4 regions of the Micromonospora sp. NPDC048842 genome follow, and region 4 is predicted to be linked to each of the others. Evidence: riboswitches for the same ligand, from Rfam matches in the RefSeq annotation. Region 4 holds a riboswitch; each other region holds the start of a gene.
What was found. A riboswitch is a leader RNA that binds a small molecule or an ion and turns the genes downstream of it on or off. The one in region 4 is predicted to bind cyclic di-AMP.
Positions count from the first base shown of each region.

Region 1: another riboswitch for cyclic di-AMP. It lies ahead of AB0C19_RS24930 (hypothetical protein); the one in region 4 lies ahead of AB0C19_RS03805 (NlpC/P60 family protein).
Region 2: another riboswitch for cyclic di-AMP. It lies ahead of AB0C19_RS10070 (C39 family peptidase); the one in region 4 lies ahead of AB0C19_RS03805 (NlpC/P60 family protein).
Region 3: another riboswitch for cyclic di-AMP. It lies ahead of AB0C19_RS08265 (hypothetical protein); the one in region 4 lies ahead of AB0C19_RS03805 (NlpC/P60 family protein).

Region 1 covers NZ_JBEZGK010000020.1:102,691-107,989, reverse strand. Annotated here, with positions in the region: gene AB0C19_RS24940 (heavy metal translocating P-type ATPase) at 1-1,361, opposite strand, end outside; gene AB0C19_RS24935 (YibE/F family protein) at 1,724-3,094, shown strand; cyclic di-AMP (ydaO/yuaA leader) riboswitch at 3,261-3,391, shown strand; gene AB0C19_RS24930 (hypothetical protein) at 3,396-4,415, shown strand; gene AB0C19_RS24925 (carbonic anhydrase) at 4,472-5,209, opposite strand.
Region 2 covers NZ_JBEZGK010000005.1:278,405-283,703, forward strand. Annotated here, with positions in the region: gene AB0C19_RS10055 (acyltransferase) at 1-597, shown strand, start outside; gene AB0C19_RS10060 (hypothetical protein) at 690-1,112, shown strand; gene AB0C19_RS10065 (hypothetical protein) at 1,248-2,012, shown strand; cyclic di-AMP (ydaO/yuaA leader) riboswitch at 2,297-2,437, shown strand; gene AB0C19_RS10070 (C39 family peptidase) at 2,670-3,518, shown strand; gene AB0C19_RS10075 (alpha/beta fold hydrolase) at 3,642-4,388, shown strand; gene AB0C19_RS10080 (CDP-glycerol glycerophosphotransferase family protein) at 4,393-5,299, opposite strand, start outside.
Region 3 covers NZ_JBEZGK010000004.1:250,575-255,873, reverse strand. Annotated here, with positions in the region: gene AB0C19_RS08280 (PfkB family carbohydrate kinase) at 1-347, opposite strand, end outside; gene AB0C19_RS08275 (SRPBCC family protein) at 539-1,006, shown strand; gene AB0C19_RS08270 (hypothetical protein) at 1,182-1,691, opposite strand; gene AB0C19_RS08265 (hypothetical protein) at 1,833-2,846, opposite strand; cyclic di-AMP (ydaO/yuaA leader) riboswitch at 2,903-3,034, opposite strand; gene AB0C19_RS08260 (cation diffusion facilitator family transporter) at 3,153-4,070, opposite strand; gene AB0C19_RS08255 (AAA family ATPase) at 4,177-5,299, opposite strand, start outside.
Region 4 covers NZ_JBEZGK010000002.1:282,873-288,171, forward strand. Annotated here, with positions in the region: gene AB0C19_RS03800 (peptidoglycan recognition family protein) at 1-1,089, opposite strand, end outside; cyclic di-AMP (ydaO/yuaA leader) riboswitch at 1,325-1,460, shown strand; gene AB0C19_RS03805 (NlpC/P60 family protein) at 1,537-2,514, shown strand; gene dcd (dCTP deaminase) at 2,588-3,166, opposite strand; gene AB0C19_RS03815 (pyridoxamine 5'-phosphate oxidase family protein) at 3,266-3,823, shown strand; tRNA gene AB0C19_RS03820 (tRNA-Gly) at 4,076-4,149, shown strand; gene AB0C19_RS03825 (hypothetical protein) at 4,166-4,708, opposite strand; gene AB0C19_RS03830 (2'-5' RNA ligase family protein) at 4,782-5,299, opposite strand, start outside.

The sequences.
Region 1 (5,299 bases), on a different contig from region 4:
GCCGCTTCCAGCTCCGCCGGGACCGAAAGGCCCAGCTCGCGCAGCAGCGCCGGCCCGCCCACCGCATACTCCGTACCGTCGATCGTCGCCTGCACACCGCGGCCCGGCAACGACCGGAACCCGGCCGCCCGGGCCGGGCCGGCCCGGCCTGCCGCCGCCACTATCGCCCGGGCCAACGGATGTTCGCTCTCCGACTCGACACCGGCCGCGATCCGCAGCAGCTCGTCCCGCTCGACGCCGGACGCCGTCACCAGATCGGTCACCCCGTGCTCGCCCCGGGTCAGCGTGCCGGTCTTGTCGAAGAGCACCGCGCCGACAGTCCGCATCCGCTCCAGGGCCAACCGGTCCTTGACCAGAATCCCGGACCGAGCGGCGAGCGCCGTGGAGAGCGCGACGACCAACGGGATGGCGAGACCCAGCGCGTGCGGGCAGGCGATCACCAGGACGGTGACCGCACGGACCACCGCCTCGTCCGGCTGACCGAGCGCGGTCCAGACCAGCACCGTCAGCACGGCGGTGCCGGTGGCCAGGTAGAACAGCGCGGCCGCGAACCGATCGGCCAACAGTTGGGCTCGCCCACCGGAAGCCTGGGCCTGCGCGACCATGCGCTGGATGCCAGCGAGGGCGGTCTGCTCACCCAACGCCTCGACGCGCACCCGGATCGCCGAGTCGGTGGCGACGGTGCCGGCCACCACCCGGTCGCCCGTCGACCGGGCGACCGGCCGTGACTCCCCGGTGATCATCGACTCGTCCAGCTCGGCGCGGCCCTCGACGACCCTGCCGTCCGCCGGCACCCGACCCCCCGGCCGGACCAGCACCACGTCGCCGATCCGCAGACCGGTCACCGGCACCTCCTCGACCCGCCCGTCCGCCGCCACCCGTTCGGCGTCGTCCGGCAACAGCGCGGCCAGCGCCGCCAGCGCTCCCCGGGCCTGCCCGATGGCCTTCATCTCCTGCCAGTGCCCGAGCAGCATGATGGTGACCAGCGCGGCCAACTCCCACCAGAAGTCCAGGTCGAAGGCGCCGACGCTGGTCGCCAGCGACGCGGCGTACGCGACGGTGATCGCCATCGCGACCAGCAGCATCATCCCGGGCGCCCGGTCCCGCACCTCCCGAACCGCACCAACCAGGAACGGCCAACCGCCCCACCAGAACACCACCGAGCCGAGCACCGGCCCCACCCAGGCCCGACCGGGGACGTCGTTCCCGGACAGGCCCAGCTGATCCGACACGAGACGACTCGTCAGCACCACCGGGATGGTCAACACCAGGCAGACCCAGAACCGGCGGCGGAACATCGCCGGATCGTGCCCGGCGTGCTTGTCGTGCGCGGCGTGCCCGGCGTGTTTCTCGTGCGGCATGGGTCCGGCGCGTCGCTGGCGATCGGGGTCGGGCGGTGACGGAGCGGGCATGGCTCCAACATGCCGCCCCGGAGACCGCCACGCGAGCGGTTCGGCCGCCCGACACTCCGCCACGACCTGCAACCCCCAGGAGGGCTGGCTAGCATCTCCCGCGATGGCTCTCCGTATGCCGCCGCACAGTCGGGCACCGGCGCCGCCACGTCGTGGCGTCGCCCCCGGCCGACCGGGCCGAGCACTGACCGTCTGTGATCAAGCGGTCGTCAGGCAGCGATCCGCCCCGCCGTCGGCCGCGTTTCCACCGCAACGGTGAACCGCCCGGCCCGCTGACCCGTATCCCGCACCGGATCGTTGGGAGTCTCGCCTTGGCCGCCGACCACACTCACCCCGCTCCGTCCGCCCCACCACGGGTGCGACGGATCCTCGTCGTGACTGTGGTACCTCTCTTCGTCGCCACAGTGCTGGCCGCGGTGCTGCTCTGGCCTCGCGGCGGGTCACCACAGACCGATGGTGGTGCGGACGTGCCGCGCTACCCCGGGACTGTCACCCGGGTGGTGAGCGAGCCGTGCCCGCCGGCGCCGTCGGTTCCGGAGGGCACACCAAGGGTCGGCGACGGGCGGTGCGGCGCTGTCGACGTCCGGGTGGACGACGGGCCGACCGCCGGCCAGCAGGTACGGACACCGGTGCCGGACGGGCCGGGCGCGCCCCGGGTCGAGGTCGGCGACGAGGTCGTCCTGGTCGAGCTGGCCGATCCGATCGATCCCGCCGTCAGCAACTGGAACATCGCCGAGCACCAACGCGGCACCCCGATGGTGTGGCTGGCGGTGGTCTTCGCGGCCGCGATCGTCGCGTTCGGCCGGTGGCGAGGTCTGGCCGCGCTCGCCGGGCTGGCCGCCAGCTTCGCCATCCTGCTCACCTTCGTGCTGCCGGGCATCAGCGCGGGCAGGTCACCGCTGCTGGTGGCGGTGGTCGGCGCGGCCCTGATCATGTTCGTGGTGCTCTATCTGACCCACGGGGTCACCGCACAGACCTCGGTAGCGGTGCTCGGCACACTGGGCAGCCTGGTGCTGACCGGCGTGCTCGCCACCATCGCCACGGCCGCGACCCACCTCACCGGCTTCGGCAGCGAGGACGCCACCACCCTGTCGATGTTCCAGGGCGACGTGGACCTGCACGGTCTGCTGCTCGCCGGGATCATCATCGGATCACTCGGCGTGCTCGACGACGTGACTGTCACTCAGGCAGCCACCGTCACCGAACTGGCGAACGCCAACCCCGGGCTGTCCCGGTTGCAGCTGTACCGTGCCGCCACCCGGGTCGGCCGCGCGCACATCGCCTCCACTGTCAACACCATCGTGCTGGCGTACGCGGGCGCGTCACTGCCGCTGCTGCTCCTGCTGACCGCCGACTCGCGGCCGATCGGGCAGATCCTCACCAGTGAGTTCCTCGCGCAGGAGATCGTCCGCAGCGCGGTCGCCACCCTCGGTCTGATCGCCGCCGTGCCGTTGACCACCGGGCTGGCAGCGGTGGTGACCGCCGCCGGGCGCGGCGATGCCACGCCGTCCACCGGCGCTCCCGCGCCCCGGCCCCAGCCGGACCGCAGCGAGGCTCTGGCCGCACTCAGCTCACCGCGAACGGCCGGCTCCGACGAGCCGGACCGGACGCGGACCGCACCCCCATCCGAGGCCACCGACCGGTGGCCGGAGTCGAACAGGAGCACTGATACGGCATGGTGACACTCCTCAGCGTGACCAGATCGGGCATCCACCCTGAGAACCGCGTCACTGGTCACTCAACGCAATGGCGAAATGACGCTTTTGGTCGGCATCCAGGCGTAGCTCAGCCGGTCGACTCTCGGGTAACCTCGCTGCCGGTCACCGATGAAGGCGCGAAGCGGCGCCTGCGGTGCCACCGCCCAATCGCCAACCGGCGAGCCGGGGACCCAGGTACCTGGGGTGAATCCGCGTCAGCGGTAGGGGCCACTTCCGCCCCGAACCCGTCAGCTAACCCGGTCGGCGGTCGACGGAAGGGAACATTGTGACGGCACCCCTACGCCGCTGGTTGACACCCGTGGTGGCCGTGATCGCCGCACTGACAGTGCTCGCCGGGCCGCTGCCGGCGCACGCCGCCCCGACGAACCCCACACCGTCCGGGCACGAGGAGGACGGCGAGCCCAAGCTGCTCAACGACGTCATCGAGCAGGCCAACCGCGACTACTCCGCCGCAAAGTCCAAGCTGGACAAATCCAAGAAGCGGCAGGGCGAGTTGGCCGCGGAGGTCAACCGGGCCAAGGCCGACCTGGACGCGTTGGCCCCGCAGGTCGGGCAGATCGCCGCCCAGGCGTACCGGACCGGCCGGATCGGCGCGGTCGCGATGCTGCTGGAGAGCGACGCTCCCGACTCGTTCGTCCAGCGCGCCGGGCTGCTCGACGAGATGAACATGGTCAACGAGAAGAAGCTCTCCGAGGTCAACGAGGTGAAGGCCCGCGCCGAGCAGGCCAAGCTGGCCCTCGACACCGAGGTTCGGGAGCAGCAGAAGCAGACGGCCCTGATGGCGAAGCGCAAGAGCGAGGCCGACAAGGCGCTCTCCCTCGTGGGCGGGAAGGGCTTCACCGGCGGCCTGGTGGACGCCACCTCCAAGGTCGCGAAGATCGGCCCGGGTCGCACGGCCGACGGTGACTGGAAGCCGCAGTCGTGCAGCGAGAAGGACCCCACCACGTCCGGCTGCGTCACGCCGCGCACGCTGCACGCGTACAAGGAGGTCAAGGCGGCCGGCTTCAACCGGTTCGTCGGCTGCTACCGCCCCGGTGGGCCGTGGGAGCACCCGAAGGGCCGCGCCTGCGACTGGTCGCTACAGAAGAGCGGGTTCTCCCCGTGGCACAACAACGACACCCGGACGTACGGCAACAACGTCGCCGCGTTCCTCATCCGTAACGCCGACCGGCTCGGCATCTACTACGTGATCTGGAACCGGCAGATCTGGTTCCCGGCCACCGGCTGGAGTTCGTACAGCGGGCCGTCGAACCACACCGACCACGTCCACATGTCGCTGCTCTGACCCGCACGATTCCCGTCGAGGGCCGTTCCGCGTGACGCGGAGCGGCCCTCGTCGCGTCAGACTGTGGCAGGCGCGGCCGGGTCGGTCGACTCGGGCGATCCGGCCGCTGTCGCCAACGTCGCGAAGCCGGCTGGCACGGCGGCCACCGGGCGCACCGCTCCGGCGGCCAGCCGGTAGGACACCCCCACCACCGCGCACCGCCCCCGCGCCACCTCGTCGGCCAGCACGGGAGACTGCCCGAGCAACGTCTCGACGGTCTGGGCGATGTGGATGTCGACGATGCCGTCGATGTCGTCCACGCCCTCGGCCTCGGCGCGGCGCAGGCTGGGCAGCACGGCGTCGACCACAGCGCGCAGATGACCGCTCGGCGCGGTTCCGGTCGCGGCGGACTCCCGGGCGGCCTGCACCGCACCGCACGAGTCGTGGCCAAGCACCACCACCAGCGGGGTGCCGAGCACTGTCACCGCGTACTCGACGCTGCCGAGCACCTCGGGGCCGGCGGTGTGCCCGGCGGTGCGAACCACGAACAGGTCGCCCAGACCCCGGTCGAAGATGATCTCGGCAGCGAGCCGCGAGTCGGAACAGCCGACGATCACCGCGAACGGGTGTTGCCCGTCGGCCACGGCGGCCCGGTGCCCGGCATCCTGGTTGGGGTGGCGTGGGGCGCCATCGACGAAGCGCCGGTTGCCGGCGACCAGCTCGGCGTACGCCCGGGTCGGCTCGCTGAGCGCGGTGGCCCGGTCGGTGGTCCGCTGCGGACCCGGCTGACCTCCGGAGCTCCCGGTATGACTCATCCCGCACCTCGTCTCGACGCATCTGGCCTGGTCAAGCCGGCTTTCCGCCGGCCGGGCGGGCGGGCGCTGGCTCGTGCTCCACCGTCACAC
Region 2 (5,299 bases), on a different contig from region 4:
CTGGAGTTCTGGCTGGGCGCGGTGGCTGCCGAGTTGATGCGCCGAGGGCTCTGGCGCGGTCCCGGACTGACAGTGGCCAGCGGTATCTTCCTGGTCACCTGGGTGGCGGCAGCGCAGTGGATCCGCGCCGAGCTGTGGACCACGCTGCTCGCCGTCGCGTACCTGTTGGTGATCACCGCTGCCGCGGACGCGGACGTGCGGGGTCGGCGCTCGCCGTGGCGGTCCCGGCCGCTGGTCTGGCTCGGTGAGGTCTCGTTCGCCTTCTACCTGGTGCACGTGCTGGTGATGACGAGCGTGCTGCGCTGGAGCGGGACCTGGGGGATCGGCTTCGCGGGCTGGCGTGGCCCGGCCGTGGTGCTCGGCTTCCTGGCGGCGAACCTGGTCCTCGCCGGGCTGCTGCACCGCTTCGTCGAAACCCCGATGATGCGCCGGCTCGCGCCGCGCCGCGCGGCCCGTCCGGCGCCCGTCCCCCGACAACGCGCCGCAGGTGACGACGACGCACGGGAACCCGGAAGCAGCGCCCGCGGCGAGGTCGACGGACCTGCCGACGAGGTCGGTCAGGCTGACGGTCGATCAACGTACGTCGACCTGCGCTGACAACGTCCACCCTGGTCAACGGGGTCGGCGCGGCGTGATCCGACACGCCCGTGGCCGGTGCGCCCGGGTCTGCGCGACGGTACCGTTGGGACGTGCTTCCGGTCGCGTTCACCTGTCCGCTGTGGTGGGTGGCGCGCTGGGCGACTCGGGTGCTGACCAGCCTCGCCGTCGTCGCGGCCCTGGCGCTCGGCGCAGGCCCGACCACGGCCGTCACGCCAACACCCGGCCCGGTGCCGACGTCGAGCGCGGTGCCGGCCTCGGTCGCCGCCGGGTCGCTGGCGGCCTCGTACCGGCACTGCGGTGCGCCCACTGTGGCCCGCCCGGCCCCGGCGATACCGCCGGAGGCCGCCGAGGAGCCGGTCCCGACCTGGTCGGTCGACACGCCGGTGGCGCTCCCCGGTGATCAGGGCACCATCGCGGCCGGCGTGCTGCCGGTCCGCGCGGCCGAATCTGACCGGCTGCCCCTCGTCGACGGTACGAGCGGTCGGGCTTCCCGGGCCCCACCCGGACGCTGAGCCACCGGGACGACCGTCCCGTCACCGCGCACCCTGTCGACCCACCCGCTCCCTGACCCGCCGACCCGTGGCCCACAGCGGCCCGCTGATCGGCGCGGCTCCCCATCGCACTGCTCTCTCCCCGAGGTGCCGACCATGGAGACCGTCGTCTTCTACCAGTTCGTGACCGAGATGCCGCGGGCCGCCGCCATCTGGTCGACGCTGTTCCTGCTGACCCTGGGCCTGCTCACCGTGCTGGCCGCCCGCCCCGAACGGGACCGGCCCACTGACGACCCGCTCCCGGCCGGGCCCACGCCTCGGGAGGTGGCCGCCGCCGAGGCCGTCGACCTGCGTCGCTACGCCGAGGAGGTGGCCGTCGCCGCGGCCGGCGCGGCCACCACCGCCCAGCGGCGGCGCGCCGCCTGGCTGACCGCTCAGGAGCAACTGGAGCAGGCCTGGACCGGGTACGACGAGGCGGACACCGCCGCGCGTCGCTTCGCCGACGCCGGGGCACTGCCCACCCCGCAGACCCCGCACACCCCCGCCGAGTACGCCGCTCGGGAACGCTATCTGCACCGGGCGGCGATGGCGGCGTACTGGCGAGGCGACCTGACAATGGCGCAGCTCGGCGACGTGTTCGGGCACCGGCGTGGCTGGGATCCCCGGCGACACCCGGTCGAGCAGGAGGTGCTGATCAGCCGGGTGGTCCGGGATGCGCGGCTGGCCGACTACCAGGTGGCCGCCGACGGCGAGCGGGCCGCCTGGCGCGACGCGGAGTTGGCCGCACAGTCCGCTCGTGCCCTCGCCGAGGAGGCGTACGCGGCGGCGGCCCGGCTACGCCCGACCCTGGTCCCCGCGCGCCGCACGGTGGCCGGGGCGCTGCGTCCCGTGGCACTGTGGCGCCCGGCCCGGGTGGGTTGAGCCCAATCCGTGATGTGAGGCCGCTCACCCAATCACGAAAGCGGACGTCCGACGCAGTCGGCGGGATTGTTCCCGCGATTGTGGGCGCGTTCTTTACGGCCTGTCCGGTTGTCGCCCGGAGGTGTCGCCGTAACCCGTTGTCCCATCGAGTCACATCAGCGGCAATACGCGCAGAAATTGTCGCGCCAATTGGGGTTTACGCAGGTGAACCTGGCTTGGCAGGGCGTTGAGACGCCAGTAGTGTCGTCCCGTCCGGTGCGGTAACCGATCGCAAGACGCGACGCCGCATCGACCCGCTTAATCGTGATCAACGAACCGGGGACCCACCAGTAAGTCCGGGGTGAATCCGCGAGCCACGGCCCGCGGTAGGGCGTCTTCCCGCCCGAATCCGTCAGCTAACCCGGTAGGCGGTGTCGGAAGGAGTCCCATCCTCGTGCAGCACCTTTCCACCCCTCGGTTGTTCCCTCGCCTCCACGGCGCGGCGGTGCACCCGCTCACTCGTCCAGTGACGGTGAGCTGACCCCCGGGTCATCGCCTTCCCCGCCCGGCCGCGCCGGGCGTTCCCCTGAGCGGTTCACCATCCGCGGACCACGGTCCGTGCGCTGGCGCCTGCCCGGATACCGGTCCGGCCCCGGTGTGCCGCTCTCCCCCCGATCCGTGGAGGACCCCGTGAAGCACACCCTGCAGCGTCAGCTCCGCCGCCTCGCCACCGAGCGCCCGTACCAGATCGTCGCCGCCTCCGCCGCGGCCCTCGCGATCGCCACCACCACCGGCGCCCTGCTCACCACTGCCGACGACGCCCCGGCCGGCCAGCGCACCGCGACCACTGTCGCCGAGATGCGCAGCGACGTCGCCGCCTCCCGCGGCGAGGCTCGGGACGCGTCCCCCTCGGCCAGCGCCGCGCCGACCACTGCCGCCCCGGCCACCACCGCCGCGTCGCCCGCCGCCAAGGCCAGCAGCAACCCGGACCTGACCCGGAAGCCGGAGCGGCCGAAGCCGCCCGCGACCAAGGTGCTCGACTACGACTACGAGGCGCAGAACACCTACTACAACTGCGGCCCGGCGGCCACCCGGAACGCGCTCAGCGCCGCCGGCATCGACCGCACCCAGGAGGAGCTCGGCGCCGAGCTGGGCACCACCGAGATGGGCACCAACTCGGCCGAGGACACCACCCGGGTGCTCAACGCCGAGGTGAAGGGCTCCCCGTACCGGACCCGGATGTTCCCCGGCGCGCCCAGCCCGGCCCAGATGGACCGGCTGCAGGCCGACGTGGTGAAGGCCATCACCGACGGTCGGGGCGTGGTGGCGAACGTCGTCGGGGACGCCACCGACACCGACGGCAGCTGGCACTCCTACGGCGGTGGGCACTACATCGCCGTCGTGGGCTACAAGGACAACGGTCGCACCGTGCGGATCGCCGACTCGGCGAACCCGGCCGACCCGTCGTACTGGATCACCACGATCGACCTGGCCAACTGGATCACCAGCCGGGGCTACTCCGCCTGACCCGGGCACGCTGACCGCCGCGGGCGCCGTCCTCCACAAGGGGCCGGCGCCCGCGGCGTTTGTGCGCGCGGTCCGGCGTCGACGGCTCTCGTACCGGGCCGTGAACCGTGGGAGACTGCGGCCGTGGTGGAGAAAACGGGTGGTCACGCCGGCCGCAGGCCGGTCCTGCTGCTGCTGCACGGCATGGGAGCGACCGGGGACGTGTGGTTGCCCTGGGCCCCGTACCTCGAGCAGCACTGGCCCGGGCGGTGGCTGGCACCGGACCTCGCCGGCCACGGCTGGGCGTCGCCGCTGCCGTCGTACTCCTTCCCGGGCTTCGCCCAGCAGGTCGCGCAGGCCCTCGCACCCGACGACCGGCTGGTCGTGCTCGGGCACTCGCTGGGTGGGGTGGTCGGCCTGGTGCTCGCCGCCCGCGACGCCGGAACGCCGGTGGACGCTGTCGTCGGGCTGGGCATCAAGGCACTCTGGTCACCCGCCGAGCTGGCCCGCGCCGCCGAGGTCGCCGCCCGCCCGGTGAGCTGGTTCGCCAGCCGCGCCGAGGCGGCGCGCCGCTACCTGCGGGTCTCCGGGCTGGCCGGCCTGGTCTCGCCGGACCACCCGGTGGTGGACGCCGGGCTGCGCCAGGTCGACGGCCGATGGCGCCTCGCCATGGACCCGAGCGCCTTCGCCGTCGGCGAGCCCGACCTGGCCGCGCTGCTGGCGGCGACCGACGTGCCGGTGGTGCTGGCGCGCGGGGAGAACGACCCGATGGTCACCGACGAACAGCTCAAGGAGTACGGCGTACCGGTGGCCACGCTTCCGGGTCTCGGGCACAACGCGCACGTGGAGGACCCGGCGGCGGTGCTGGCGCTGCTCCACCCGTACCGCTGAGCGGCTACGCCGTTGTGGACGCGGTCAGTGTCTCGGCCGGTGCCAGCTCGCGGCGGGCGGCGGTCAGGAACGCCTCGGCGTACGCCTCGGCCGGGAAGTCACCCAGGTAACGGCGGCGGGTGGCCCAGCGAGCCTCGGCCAGCGGATCGGTGTCCAGCAGGGCGGTCAGCACCTCGTCCACGTTGGACATGTCCCGACGCAACACGTAACCCGACCCGGCCAGCGGGAACCGCTCCACGAACCGGTCGCCCTCGTCGCCCATGTCGGTGACCGCGTACGGCTTGCCGGAGTAGAGGAAGTCCGAGATCACGCCGGACACGTCGGAGACCAGTGCGTCGGCGGAGTTGACGCACTCGGTCAGGCTCAGCTCCCGAGCCGCCGCGCCGACCACGTGCTGGCGGCCGGTGCGGGCCCGGTCGGCGACGAGCAACTCGGTCAGGCGGCCCAGTTGGCGGGCCGATGCCGGGTTCTGCGTGGTGTACGGGTGGGCTCGCAGGATCACCCTCGCGCCGCGCTCCAACAGTCGGCGCAGCAGGCTTTCGGCCACCGGCAGCGAGCAGTAGTCGGCGTCGGCGTGGTGCCCGGTCCAGGTCGGCGTGTAGAGCACCGTCGGGTGCGCCAACCCTCGTGCGGGCTCCGGGCGTACCTCGATCGACTCGACCTGTGGGCGACCCACCACCACGAACTTGTCCGCCGGGATCTGCACGCCGGCGCGTGCGTACCTGTCGATCGCCGCCTGCCCGGCCACGAAGATCCGGTCGAAGATCCCCGACACCGGGTTGGCGCTCGGCGCCTTGTCGCTGTCGCCGTGGTGCAACTGGATGTGGGTGAGCTGGGTGAAGCGGACGCAGTGGCTGTTCTTCGCACCGTGGTTGACGTAGAACGCCGCCCGCAGGCTCGGCACCAACGCC
Region 3 (5,299 bases), on a different contig from region 4:
TTGTACAGCTCGTCGATCTCGTGTCGGCTCAGCGGCTGCCCGGGCACGTCGGCGATCTCCTGCCGGGAGCCGTCGCGGCGATCGTGCACGTACCCGCCGCTGCCGGAGTCACGGACCACCACCTTGAGGTCCACGCCCTCGCTGACCAGCAGCGGCTCCAGCACCTGGCCGATCTCACCGCCGAGGGCGGCGCAGAGCACCACGTCGACTCCGAGGGAGATCACCATCCGGGCCTGCCAGACACCCTGTCCGCCAGGGTGCAGGTGCAGCTCGGGGTGGTCGTTGGGCTGGTCCACAGTCACCGTCAGCTGTGGAGTGGGCGCGAAGACCATCACGTGCCCACTCATTGGTCGTCGCCGTTCATGCTGGCCGCCCTTCGGCATCTTCGGGAAGGTTTCGCACTAACCGACCTTAATGGCGCAGATGGTGGCAGGTCGGCGCATCGGCCCGGTCCGGCGCGGCGCTGAGGGCGCGGGGGCGTTGCCAGCCAGACATCGGTACGGGACGATCGGGCGACCAAACGACGGCGGGAGACGGTGTGCTCAGCAGCGATACCTTCAGCTACACCGTCCAGGCCCGGTGCTCACCCGCCGAGGCGGCAGCGTTGCTCAGCGACCTGACCCGGCAGGGCGAGCTGCATCCGCTGATCGTGCGGGTTCGCCGGGTGCCGCCCCGGCCCGGCGCCCAGGCCAGCTATACGATCAACGACCGGTTGGCGGCCGGTCCGCTGCGCTTCCGGACCACCTACCACGCGGACGTGCTGATCAGCGAGGCCGACGAGATCGTCATGGTGGCCCGCCAGTGGCCGGCCACCACGGTGCGAAACCACACCCGACTGCGCGCCGAGCCGGACGGCCTGGTCCGCATCGACGTGGAGATCACCCTGACCGCGCCGACGCCGCTGTTCCGCTACGCCTTCCGCCAGGCCCAGGCCGCTCACCTAGCCCTAGCCACCCGCCTGGGCGCGGCCCTGGACCAAACCAGCACCCCCCCAAACCCCACCTGACCCGCGCCGCGCCGCGCCGCGCCGCATCGCCCCGCCCGCCGCCCCGCCGCGTCGATCTTGCAGTTTCGGTTGTCTATATCGGCGTAATGCCCCATATGTCGGGACAGTAAGTGCAAGATCGCGGAGCAGGGCAGATCGCTTGCGCTTGGTGCGACGTGCTCAGCGGGGGTGGCGTCTAGATCGTGGTTGCGGCGCGATCACGGCTCGTGCGGGCCGGTCGGGTGGCGGAACGCCGGCCCCACGGCTTGTAGGTGGACAACACCGTCGCGATGACCATCAGGCTTGTCGACACCGCCGGCGCGATGACCAGGTCGGCGCGATCCCGGGCGGGCAGGGCGGCACCGACCGATCCGGCGTGACGCAGGTTCGGGGTGAGCAGGAACAGCACCAGCCCGACCATCACCGTGGTGAGCACGAGCTTGACCAGCACCCAGCGGTGGCGCAGCAGGCCCCACGGGGTGAGCAGCGAGCTGGCGACTCCGATCAGCCAGACCAGGACGCTCAGCGGCGCGAACAGCACAGTGCCGACCAGGGCCGTGACCGGATAGACCACCGCCGGGTCGGCGCCCCGCTGGACGGCGATGCCGAGGGTGAGCAGCACCAGGTCGGCGCCGAGCCAGCCGAGCGAGGTGACGAGGTGCAGGGTGAGCAGCGCCTTGCGGGTGGTGGGTCGGATCCGAGGCATACCGCGATGCTGCCCGCCGACCGCTGCCGGGTCGTCCGACGAGCGACGACATCAGGGGTACGCCCGGCGACGTAGCCCGGCCCCGGACACACGTGATGCCTGCGAGCCAGCACACGGCTCACAGGCATCACGACGCGTGGGTCAGTAGACCGACAGGTGTACGTGGTTGGTGTGGTCGGTCGACGGGGTGCCGTGCGCCCCGCTGTACGACTTCCACCCGCTGCTGGGCAGCCAGATCTGCCTGTACCAGATCACGTAGAGCACGGCGAGCCGGTCCGCGTTGCGGATGAAGTACGCGGCCAGGTTGTTGCCGTACGTCTTGTCGCCGCCTGTGGCGTTCCCGCCGAAGCCGCCCTTCTGCGCCGCGAAGTCGCAGGCCCGGCCCTTCGGGTGTTCACCGGAGCCGCTGGGGCGGTGGCACGAGACGTAGCGGGTGAATCCGGCGGCCTTGGCCTGGTTGAGCGCGTGCAGGGTGCGTGGGGTGATGCAGCCGTTGGCCGGCGTGGGGTCGTTGACGCTGCACGACTCGGAGGGCCAGGAGCCGTCGGAGTTGCGCGGTGCGGCCTTCGCGTTGGCGCTGGAGGTGCCCCGGTTGGAGCCGGCGTCGGCTGTGGTCTGCGGTTTGGGTGTCGTGGCCACTGTCAGGGCCCGTTCGGCCTGCTCCTTGCGCTTGGCCATGACCGCGACCTGCTTGCGCTGTTCGTTGATCTCACCGTCCAGGGCGACCCGGGTGCGGTTCGCCTTGTCCTTGCTGTTCAGCAGGTCGCGCAGCACCCGGTCCTCGTTGGCCGCCACCGCGTCCAGCGCGGCTGCCCGGTCCATGAAGCCTTCCGGAGTGTTGCTGTTGAGCAGCGCCGACATCGCACCGAGCCGGCCGGTGCGGTAGGCCACCTCGGCGATCTCGCCGACCTTGCCGTTGCGCTGGTCGATCTCACCCTCGATGGTCGTCAGCTGGGTGGCGAGTTGCTTCTGCCGTTGCACCGAGGTGTCCAGGGCGCGCTTCGCGTCCAGGTAGCCCTTGCTGGCCGCCTCGAGTTGGGCCCGCAACGCCGGGGTGCCGCCCTCCTCGTCGGAGTCGGGTGCGGCGGCTCGCAGGCCGGTCGGGGGAGCGGCCGAGGCGGTGCCGGCCGGAAGCGCGACGCCGAGGGCGAACATCGCGACGATCAGGGCCGCCAGTCGGGCGGCGGGTGGTCGTGCTGGTGCCACTGCGCATGTCCTTCCGTCAGCCGCCGACCGGGTTAGCTGACGGGTTCGGGACGGAAGATCCCTACCGCTGACGCGGATGCACCCCAGGAACATGGTTCCCCGGTTCGCCCAGTTGGGCGATTAGGCGGCGACCGCCACCGGCGCCGGGAGGGCGCCGCCTTGTGGAGGCCGGGACCGAGCCTACCGGTGCGGGTGGGGCCGCTGCAGCCGATGTGACGGACGGTGCGTGCGCCGCCACGGAAAATTACGGCGCCGTCACCATTCGATGGAGCCACAGGCTCCAGAAGCGGCGCCAGGCTCGATCTGCAACGTCGCGTGCTCGATGCGGAAGTCGTCGTGCAGGGCCGTACGGGCCGCGGTGAGCACCGCGCCGACCTCCGCGCCGGGTGCCATGGTCAGGTGAGCGGAGGCCACCTCCATGCCCGAGGTGAGCGTCCAGACGTGCAGGTCGTGCACCTCGACGACACCGGGGACGGCGGCGAGCCGGTCGTGCACCGCGGTCACCTGGAGGTGCTCCGGGGCGGCCTGCACCAGGATGCGGATGGCGGCGCGGGCCAGCCGCCAGGTGCGGGGCAGGATGAACACGCCGATGGCGACCGCGACCAGGGGGTCGGCCCACCACCAGTCGGTGACGGTGATGAGTAGCGCCGCGCCGATGACGCCGACCGAGCCGAGTAGGTCACCGAGCACCTCCAGGTAGGCGCCCTGGAGGTTGATGCTCTCCCGGGCTCCGGCGCGCAGGAGCGCGAAGGCGGCGATGTTCGCGAGCAGGCCGAGCACTGCCACCGCGAGCATCGGGCCGGCGATGACCTGGTGCGGGTCGCCGAAGCGGCGGATCGCCTCGATCACCACGTAGATCGCGACGCCGGAGAGCAGGACGGCGTTGGCCAGCGCGGCGAGCACCTCGAGCCGGTAGAGCCCGAAGGTGCGCTGCGGGTCGCCGGTGGCCCGCCGGGTCGCCGTGATGGCGGCGAGCGCCATCCCGATGCCGAGCACGTCGGTGAACATGTGCCCGGCGTCGGAGAGCAGGGCGAGCGAGCCGGTGTGCAGGGCGGCCACCGCCTCGACCACCATCAGGGTGGCGAGCAACCCGAACGCCGCCCAGAGTCGACCTCGGTGCTGGTGTGCGGCATTGGCGACGGACCCATGGTGGTGGTCATGACCTGCGCCCACGAGAACCACCTTCCGCCGCTGGTCGGGACCCGGTCAAATGTATGCTCACATCGCTATGTGTGCAAGTGTACGGGCAGGGCCTTCCGCTGGCGGCAGTCCGCACACGTCAGCCGGTCGGGTCGATGGTGGTGAGCCGCTGGGTGGCCCGGGAGAGCGCCACGTACAGGGTGCGCACGCCGGCACCCGGATCCGCCCGGATCTCGCTCGGGGCGACCAGCACCACCCCGTCGTACTCCATGCCCTTGGCCTCCAGGCTGGTCACCACCTGCAACCTCGGCGCGCCGAGCGCGCCGAGCCACCCGGCGACCTCGTCCCGGCGGGGGACCGGCGTGATCACCCCGACCGTGCCCTCCACCTCGGCCAGCAGGCCGGCGGCAGCCTCCACCGTCGCGGTCTCCAACTCCGTCGCGGGCACCACCAGCTCCACCGGCTCCACCCCGGTCGAGCGGACGGCGGTCGGCAGCGGCAGGTCCGGGTAGAGCCGACGGATCTCCGCCGCCGCCACCGCGAAGATCTCCGCCGAGTTGCGGTAGTTGGTGGTGAGCGTGAAGTCGTGTCGCTTGCGCCGGCCCAGCGCCTGGTCCCGGGCCCGGTCCAGTTCGTCGGGGTCGCCGGTCCACGCGGTCTGCGCGGGGTCGCCCACCACCGTCCAGGAGGCAAGCCGGCCGCGACGACCGATCATCCGCCACTGCATCGGCGAGACGTCCTGCGCCTCGTCCACGACCACGTGCGCGTAGTCCCGGTAGTCCTCCGGACGCTCCCGGGCCGCCGCGCGGGCCGCCCGCTGCCGTTCACCGAGGGTGCTCAGCTCACGGACGCCGCCGGCGAGCTGGAACGGATCGCGTCGCGCGCGGGCCGGCTGTGCGGGCTTACCGAGCAGCGCGTCCAACTCGTCCAGCAGTGCCACGTCGGCGATGGTCAGCCCGGCCGAGTCCAGACTCCGGTACGCGGCGCTGAGCAGCCGGATCTCCGCCGAGGAGAGGATCCCCCCGGCGTACCGGCGCAGCCGGTCCGGCTGCGCCAGCCAGCCGAGCACGTGCCGGGGGTGCAGCCGAGGCCACCATGCCTTGAGGAACTCCCGGAACTCCGACCGCTCGGCGATCTCCGCCTCGAACGCCGGTTGTTCCGGAAGCCGACCGCTGCTCAGCTCACGGGCCTGCGCCCAGAGCGCGGCGAACACCCCGTCGAAGCCGGCCCGGCGCACCTCGTTGCGTCGTGCGCCGCGTTGC
Region 4 (5,299 bases):
CTGCGCCGCGAAGCCCTCGTGTTCCAACCCGATCGACTTCGCGTTGACGTACCAGTTGCCGGCGTGCCAGCCGACATCCTTGGTCTTCACGTGCTGGGCGATGTGCCCGTCTACCGAGCGCAGCGAGTAGTGCCAGCTCACGTAGGTCGGGTCCTGGACGAGTTGCAGGGTCGTGGCCCAACTCGCCTCGGTGTCGTGGATGACTATGTACTCGATCTTCTGCCGCCCGGGCCGGTCGGAGAGGTCGTGGTTGCCGTAGTCCCCGTCGCCGAACGCCTCGTAGGGCGCCGGGATCCACTCGCAGGAGATGGCGCGGGGGCACTCCACCCCGTCCGGGCGGGCCAGGCGGCGCAGGCCCAGCCGGTCCAGCCAGGAACGCTCGGGCCGTACCGCGCGAGCCGGCAGTGTGATCTGCTGGCCGTCGTCGGTCACCCGGGCTTCGCCCGCGCCGATGGTGGTGAAGACCTCGTCGGCGAAGGCCGCGGCGGCGTCGGCGCTGTCCGCGCCGGAGTAGCGGGCCACCGCGCCGTACCAGGCGGCCGGGTCGGTGTCCGCGCCGACCGGCGCGCCCAGATCCCTCTGGTACGCGCTCAGCAGTGCGGCCCCACCCCGGATGTTGAGGCCCGCGTCGGTGCGCAGTGCCTCCGGGGTGGCGCCGGTCAGCGTGGCGGCGGCGTCGACGGTCTGCAACGCCGCTGTGGACGGCGCGGGTGCCTCGACCGGCCGGGGCGCTGGCACCCGGGCGGGACGGGAGTCGTCGCCGCGTGGGTCCTCGGCGCCGGCGTCGTGGTGGCCGCGCCCGGGCAGGGCGGTCACGTGCCGGGCGTCGGTCAGGTGCATCGGGCCGTAGCCGCCACTGGTGCTCGGTGTGCCGGCGTTGGTGTCCCAGCGCGACTCCAGGTAGGAGACGGCGAGCAGCACGACGGCCGGCACGCCGTACTCGCTGGCCGCAGCGGCGTACTGCTGCTGGCGGTCGGTGGTGGGCGCTGCGGCGGCCGGGCCGACGGAGAGCGGCACAGTGGTCGCGGCGGCGACCACTGTGGCGGCGAGCAGTGCGCGCCAGCCGGTCGACAGGGTTGGATGGTGCATCGAACCCCCTAGATTCTCGCGAAGTGAGGTCAGGTCACCATCGCGCCGTCCGGGAGGTCACGTCAATACCTTTCTATCTATCGAAGCCGATGGAAAGAATTCTTCACGCACTGTCGGTGACCTCTTCCAATCCGTACGGAGTGTCACTGCCGCACGGGTTGCGGATCGGTAACAAGCGTCTCTACTCTGGTCATTCGTCGGCCCGACAGCAGCTCCGCCCAGCCCGGGCGGTAACGGACCGACACCGCCGAGTCGTTTCCGAGCGAACCGGGGACCCAAGTCCCTCGGGGTGAATCCGCAGCCACTGCGGTAGGGCGCCGACTTCCCGCCCGAACCCGTCAGCTAACCCGGTAGGCGGTCAGGAAGAAGGAGTACGGAACCCCGGTGGCACTCCATGCCCCGCGGCCGTCGTCCGAGCGGTCGGCATCAGCCGGCCCGGTGTCGATAGTGCCGCGCCCACGCTGGTCCCGCTTCACCACCGCACTCGCCGCGCTGGCCGGCATCGCCGTCGTTCTGACCGGCAGTGCCACGGCGGCCCACGCCGATCCGTCCGTCGCCGAGATCGAGCGCCAGATCGACGCCGACTGGAACAAGCTCGAACCGATCATCGAACGGCACAACGCCACCCGCACCGACCTCGCCGCGAAGCGCAAGCAGGCCGACGCGCTGGCCGCCCGGATCACTCCGCTCGAGCGCCAGGTCGACGCCGCGATGGACAAGGTCAGCGCCCTGGCCGTACGCGCCTACAAGGGTGAGAACGTCTCGACGGTCAACGCCGTGCTGGGCAGCCGGTCGCCCAGCGAGGTGGTCGGCCAGCTCGAAATGCTCGACCGCTTCGCGCACAACCAGCAGAAGGACGTACGCCAGGTGGCCGACCTGCGCGACCAGTTGGCCGCGCAGAAGGCGCCACTGGACGAGATGGTGGCCCAGCTGACCCGCACGGAAGCTCAGCTGGCGGCGAAGAAGAAGCAGATCAACGATGAGATCGACCGCCTGCAGAAGCTGCGCCTCAAGGTGTACGGCAACGGCGGCGGCGGTCCGCTGCGCCCGGCGCCCTGCCCGGGTAGCTACCCCGGCGGCGCCGCGGGCACCGCAGTCAAGTTCGCCTGCGCGCAGATCGGCAAGCCCTACGTCTGGGGTGCCGAGGGCCCGAACTCGTACGACTGCTCCGGGCTGATGCTGGCCGCCTGGGCGAAGGCCGGCGTGTCGCTGCCACACAACGCCGCCGCGCAGAGCCGGGTGACCAAGGACGTCAGCAAGGGCGACCTGCGCCCTGGCGATCTGGTCTTCTACTACAGCGACATCCACCACGTCGGCATGTACGTCGGCGGCGGCTGGGTGGTGCACGCCTCGCAGGCCGGTCAGCCGGTCAAGATGAAGAAGGTCGACGACGGCCCGATCCACAGCTACGGCCGTCCAGGCTGACAGTGAGTGCTCGAAGGGCCCGTCGCGATCCGTCGCGGCGGGCCCTCGTCGTCTCGGTTCTAGCGGGTGGGCCTCAGCGGGTTGGCCAGGTGCGCCAGTGCTGCCAGGCGCGGCTGGGTGTCGGCCCCCGCTGGCCCTGGTAGCGCGAGCCGTAGACCACCGAGCCGTACGGGTGCTCGGCCGGCGAGGAGAGCCGGAAGATGCAGAGCTGCCCGATCTTCATGCCCGGCCAGAGGGTGATCGGCAGGTTCGCCACGTTCGAGAGTTCCAGCGTCACGTGACCGGAGAAGCCCGGGTCGATGAAGCCGGCGGTGGAGTGCGTGAGCAGACCGAGCCGGCCCAGGGAGCTCTTGCCCTCCAGTCGGCCGGCGAGCTGGTCACCCAGCGAGATGACCTCCAGCGTCGAGGCGAGCACGAACTCCCCCGGGTGCAGCACGAACGGCTCGCCGTCGGGGACCTCGACCGCCGAGGTCAGGTCGTCCTGCTGCATCGCGGGATCGATGTGGGTGTAGAGATGGTTGTTGAAGACCCGGAACAGCCGGTCGAGTCGGACGTCGATGCTGGAGGGTTGGACCAGGGTGGGCTCGAACGGCTCCAGGCCCAGCGTGCCGGCCTTGATCTCGGAGACCAGGTCGCGGTCGGAGAGCAGCATCGGACCACCATAGCCGCGTTGCCGAAAGTGGCTGGATTCGGTGCCGGTGACCAGCGCGTCGAGGTCGCTGCTCGTACATTTGTTCGATAGAATGCCCACATGGCTTCCTGGTCCGAATTCGCCGCCGACGAGCCCCGACTCGCCGACGGGATCCGCATTCTCCTCCAGCAATACGGGCCGGGCTTCGGCTATCTGGCCACTGTCCGTGCCGACGGCGGGCCCCGCGTCCATCCGGTCTCCCCGGTCATCACCGCCGAGGGGCTGTTCTGCTTCATCATCGACTCGCCCAAGCGTCGCGACCTCGAACGTGACGGCCGCTACGCGCTGCACTCGTTCCCGGCGGAGGAGAGCGACGACGAGGCGTACGTGGCGGGGCACGCCCGTCCGGTGAACGATCCGATCCGGGTGGCCCAGTTGGCGCAGAGCGCCCGGGCCGAGCCGCAGGTCGACTGGCGGCTCTTCGAGTTCACTGTCGACGTGGCGATGCTCACCCGCCGCGAGCAGCACATCGCGGGCATTCCGGGCCTCGCGCCGAGTCGGCCGGCCGTTCGGGTCTGGCTCGACCCAAACGCCCCGTCGGCGGTGGCAGCGCCGCTCGCCGTCCCGCAGGCTCGCCCGACCCGCCTCAGCCGTGACGTCCAGTGCACGGCCGCCTGACCACCGCCGGAAGATCATCGGTGCCGGCTCCGTCGTAACGGAGCCGGCACCGGGCGTACGTGCCGGTCCAGCGCCCGCCGCCTGCGGTGATCAACTCGACTTCAAGAAAGTCGCGGGGTCCCAGCGCTCCGGATGCCCCGACTTCCAGAAAGTCGAGTGGATCAACCCGGGCGGAGCGGTACGCGGACACCTGCGGCCGGCGGGGGTACCTGGGTGCAGAGGCCCGACGACTCGGGTACAGTGGTGCCGCTTGCGGGTGTAGTTCAATGGCAGAACATCAGCTTCCCAAGCTGACAGTGCGGGTTCGATTCCCGTCACCCGCTCCACGTACGGAAGCCCTGGTCAGGACAGACGTCCCGCCAGGGCTTCCGTGGTTCCGGGTGATGCCCGCTCGCCGCGTTCGCTGTTGAACTCAGCGCAACAGTCTGCAGCTCGTCCATGTTGGTTCGGTACCAAGTGCCTCGGGTGAAGGCGTGCAGGTCGCCCGCTCCGGCAGGTGTAGCGGAGCCGCTGTGCTTCGACGCCATCAGGTAGCACGAGACGGCACTGCCCGCCGATGCGGCGCACGCCGTCTGTGCCGATGCGCAGCGGCTGCACGAACGACACCCGAAGGTCCGTCTCCACGTCGATGGCACCGACAGTCCGGATCCCCTTGCCACCGACATGCCAGGTGACCTGCTTGCGCCGGGAGTCGATCCGGTTTGACCAGACGGCGAACGCCGTACCATCGGGCCCGACGCCGACCGCCTCAGGCTCGCTCTCCATATCCGCGCGGTCCGAGGGCGTCAGAAATCCATGGCGTTCCAGTGGCACAACCGGCAGCTTCAATACGTCCAGCCGCCGCTGAAGACTGGCCTGATCGCGTTCGCCTCGTGGTGTCGTCATCGCGACCATCATCGGTCACCCGACCACCGGATTCGCGAGGGTCGGCGGGCCATTAGCGGGCCGGTAGCCGGAGTCATCCCAGCGGGAAGTCGCAGACGGTACGCCAAGGGCTGACGTCGGGCGTTCCGGCAATGAGCCGGACTCTGTCGATGGCTGCGGTGATCGGCAGGTGCGCGGAGACGGCTTCTGCGGCGTGGCTCAGCGTGGGCTTGGCGGCGTCGTGACCGATGGTCAGGTGTGGCACCACGTCGCTGTGCGCCCCGGCATACGGGGGTGCCTCGGGAAAGCGCTGCCACACCGCCGACGTAAGTTCCCGGAACGGGCGAGCTGGCTGCGGAGCAAGCCAGACGACCGTGTCACCAAACCAGCCAACGTGCGTCAGCGCGACGTTGAAACGCGGTATCCCGGCAATGGTGTCGCGCAGCACCGCCAAGACCTGCTCATCGATCTCCTGTGGGGGCAGGAACGGGTGGAGGACGGTCACGTGCGCTGGCACCCCCCACCCGGCGGCCGGGTCCAGCGAGGCCCGGAACCGGCCCACCGCCTCCTCGGCCTCGGGTATCGGCACGATGAGCGCCGTCTGTGTCGGTT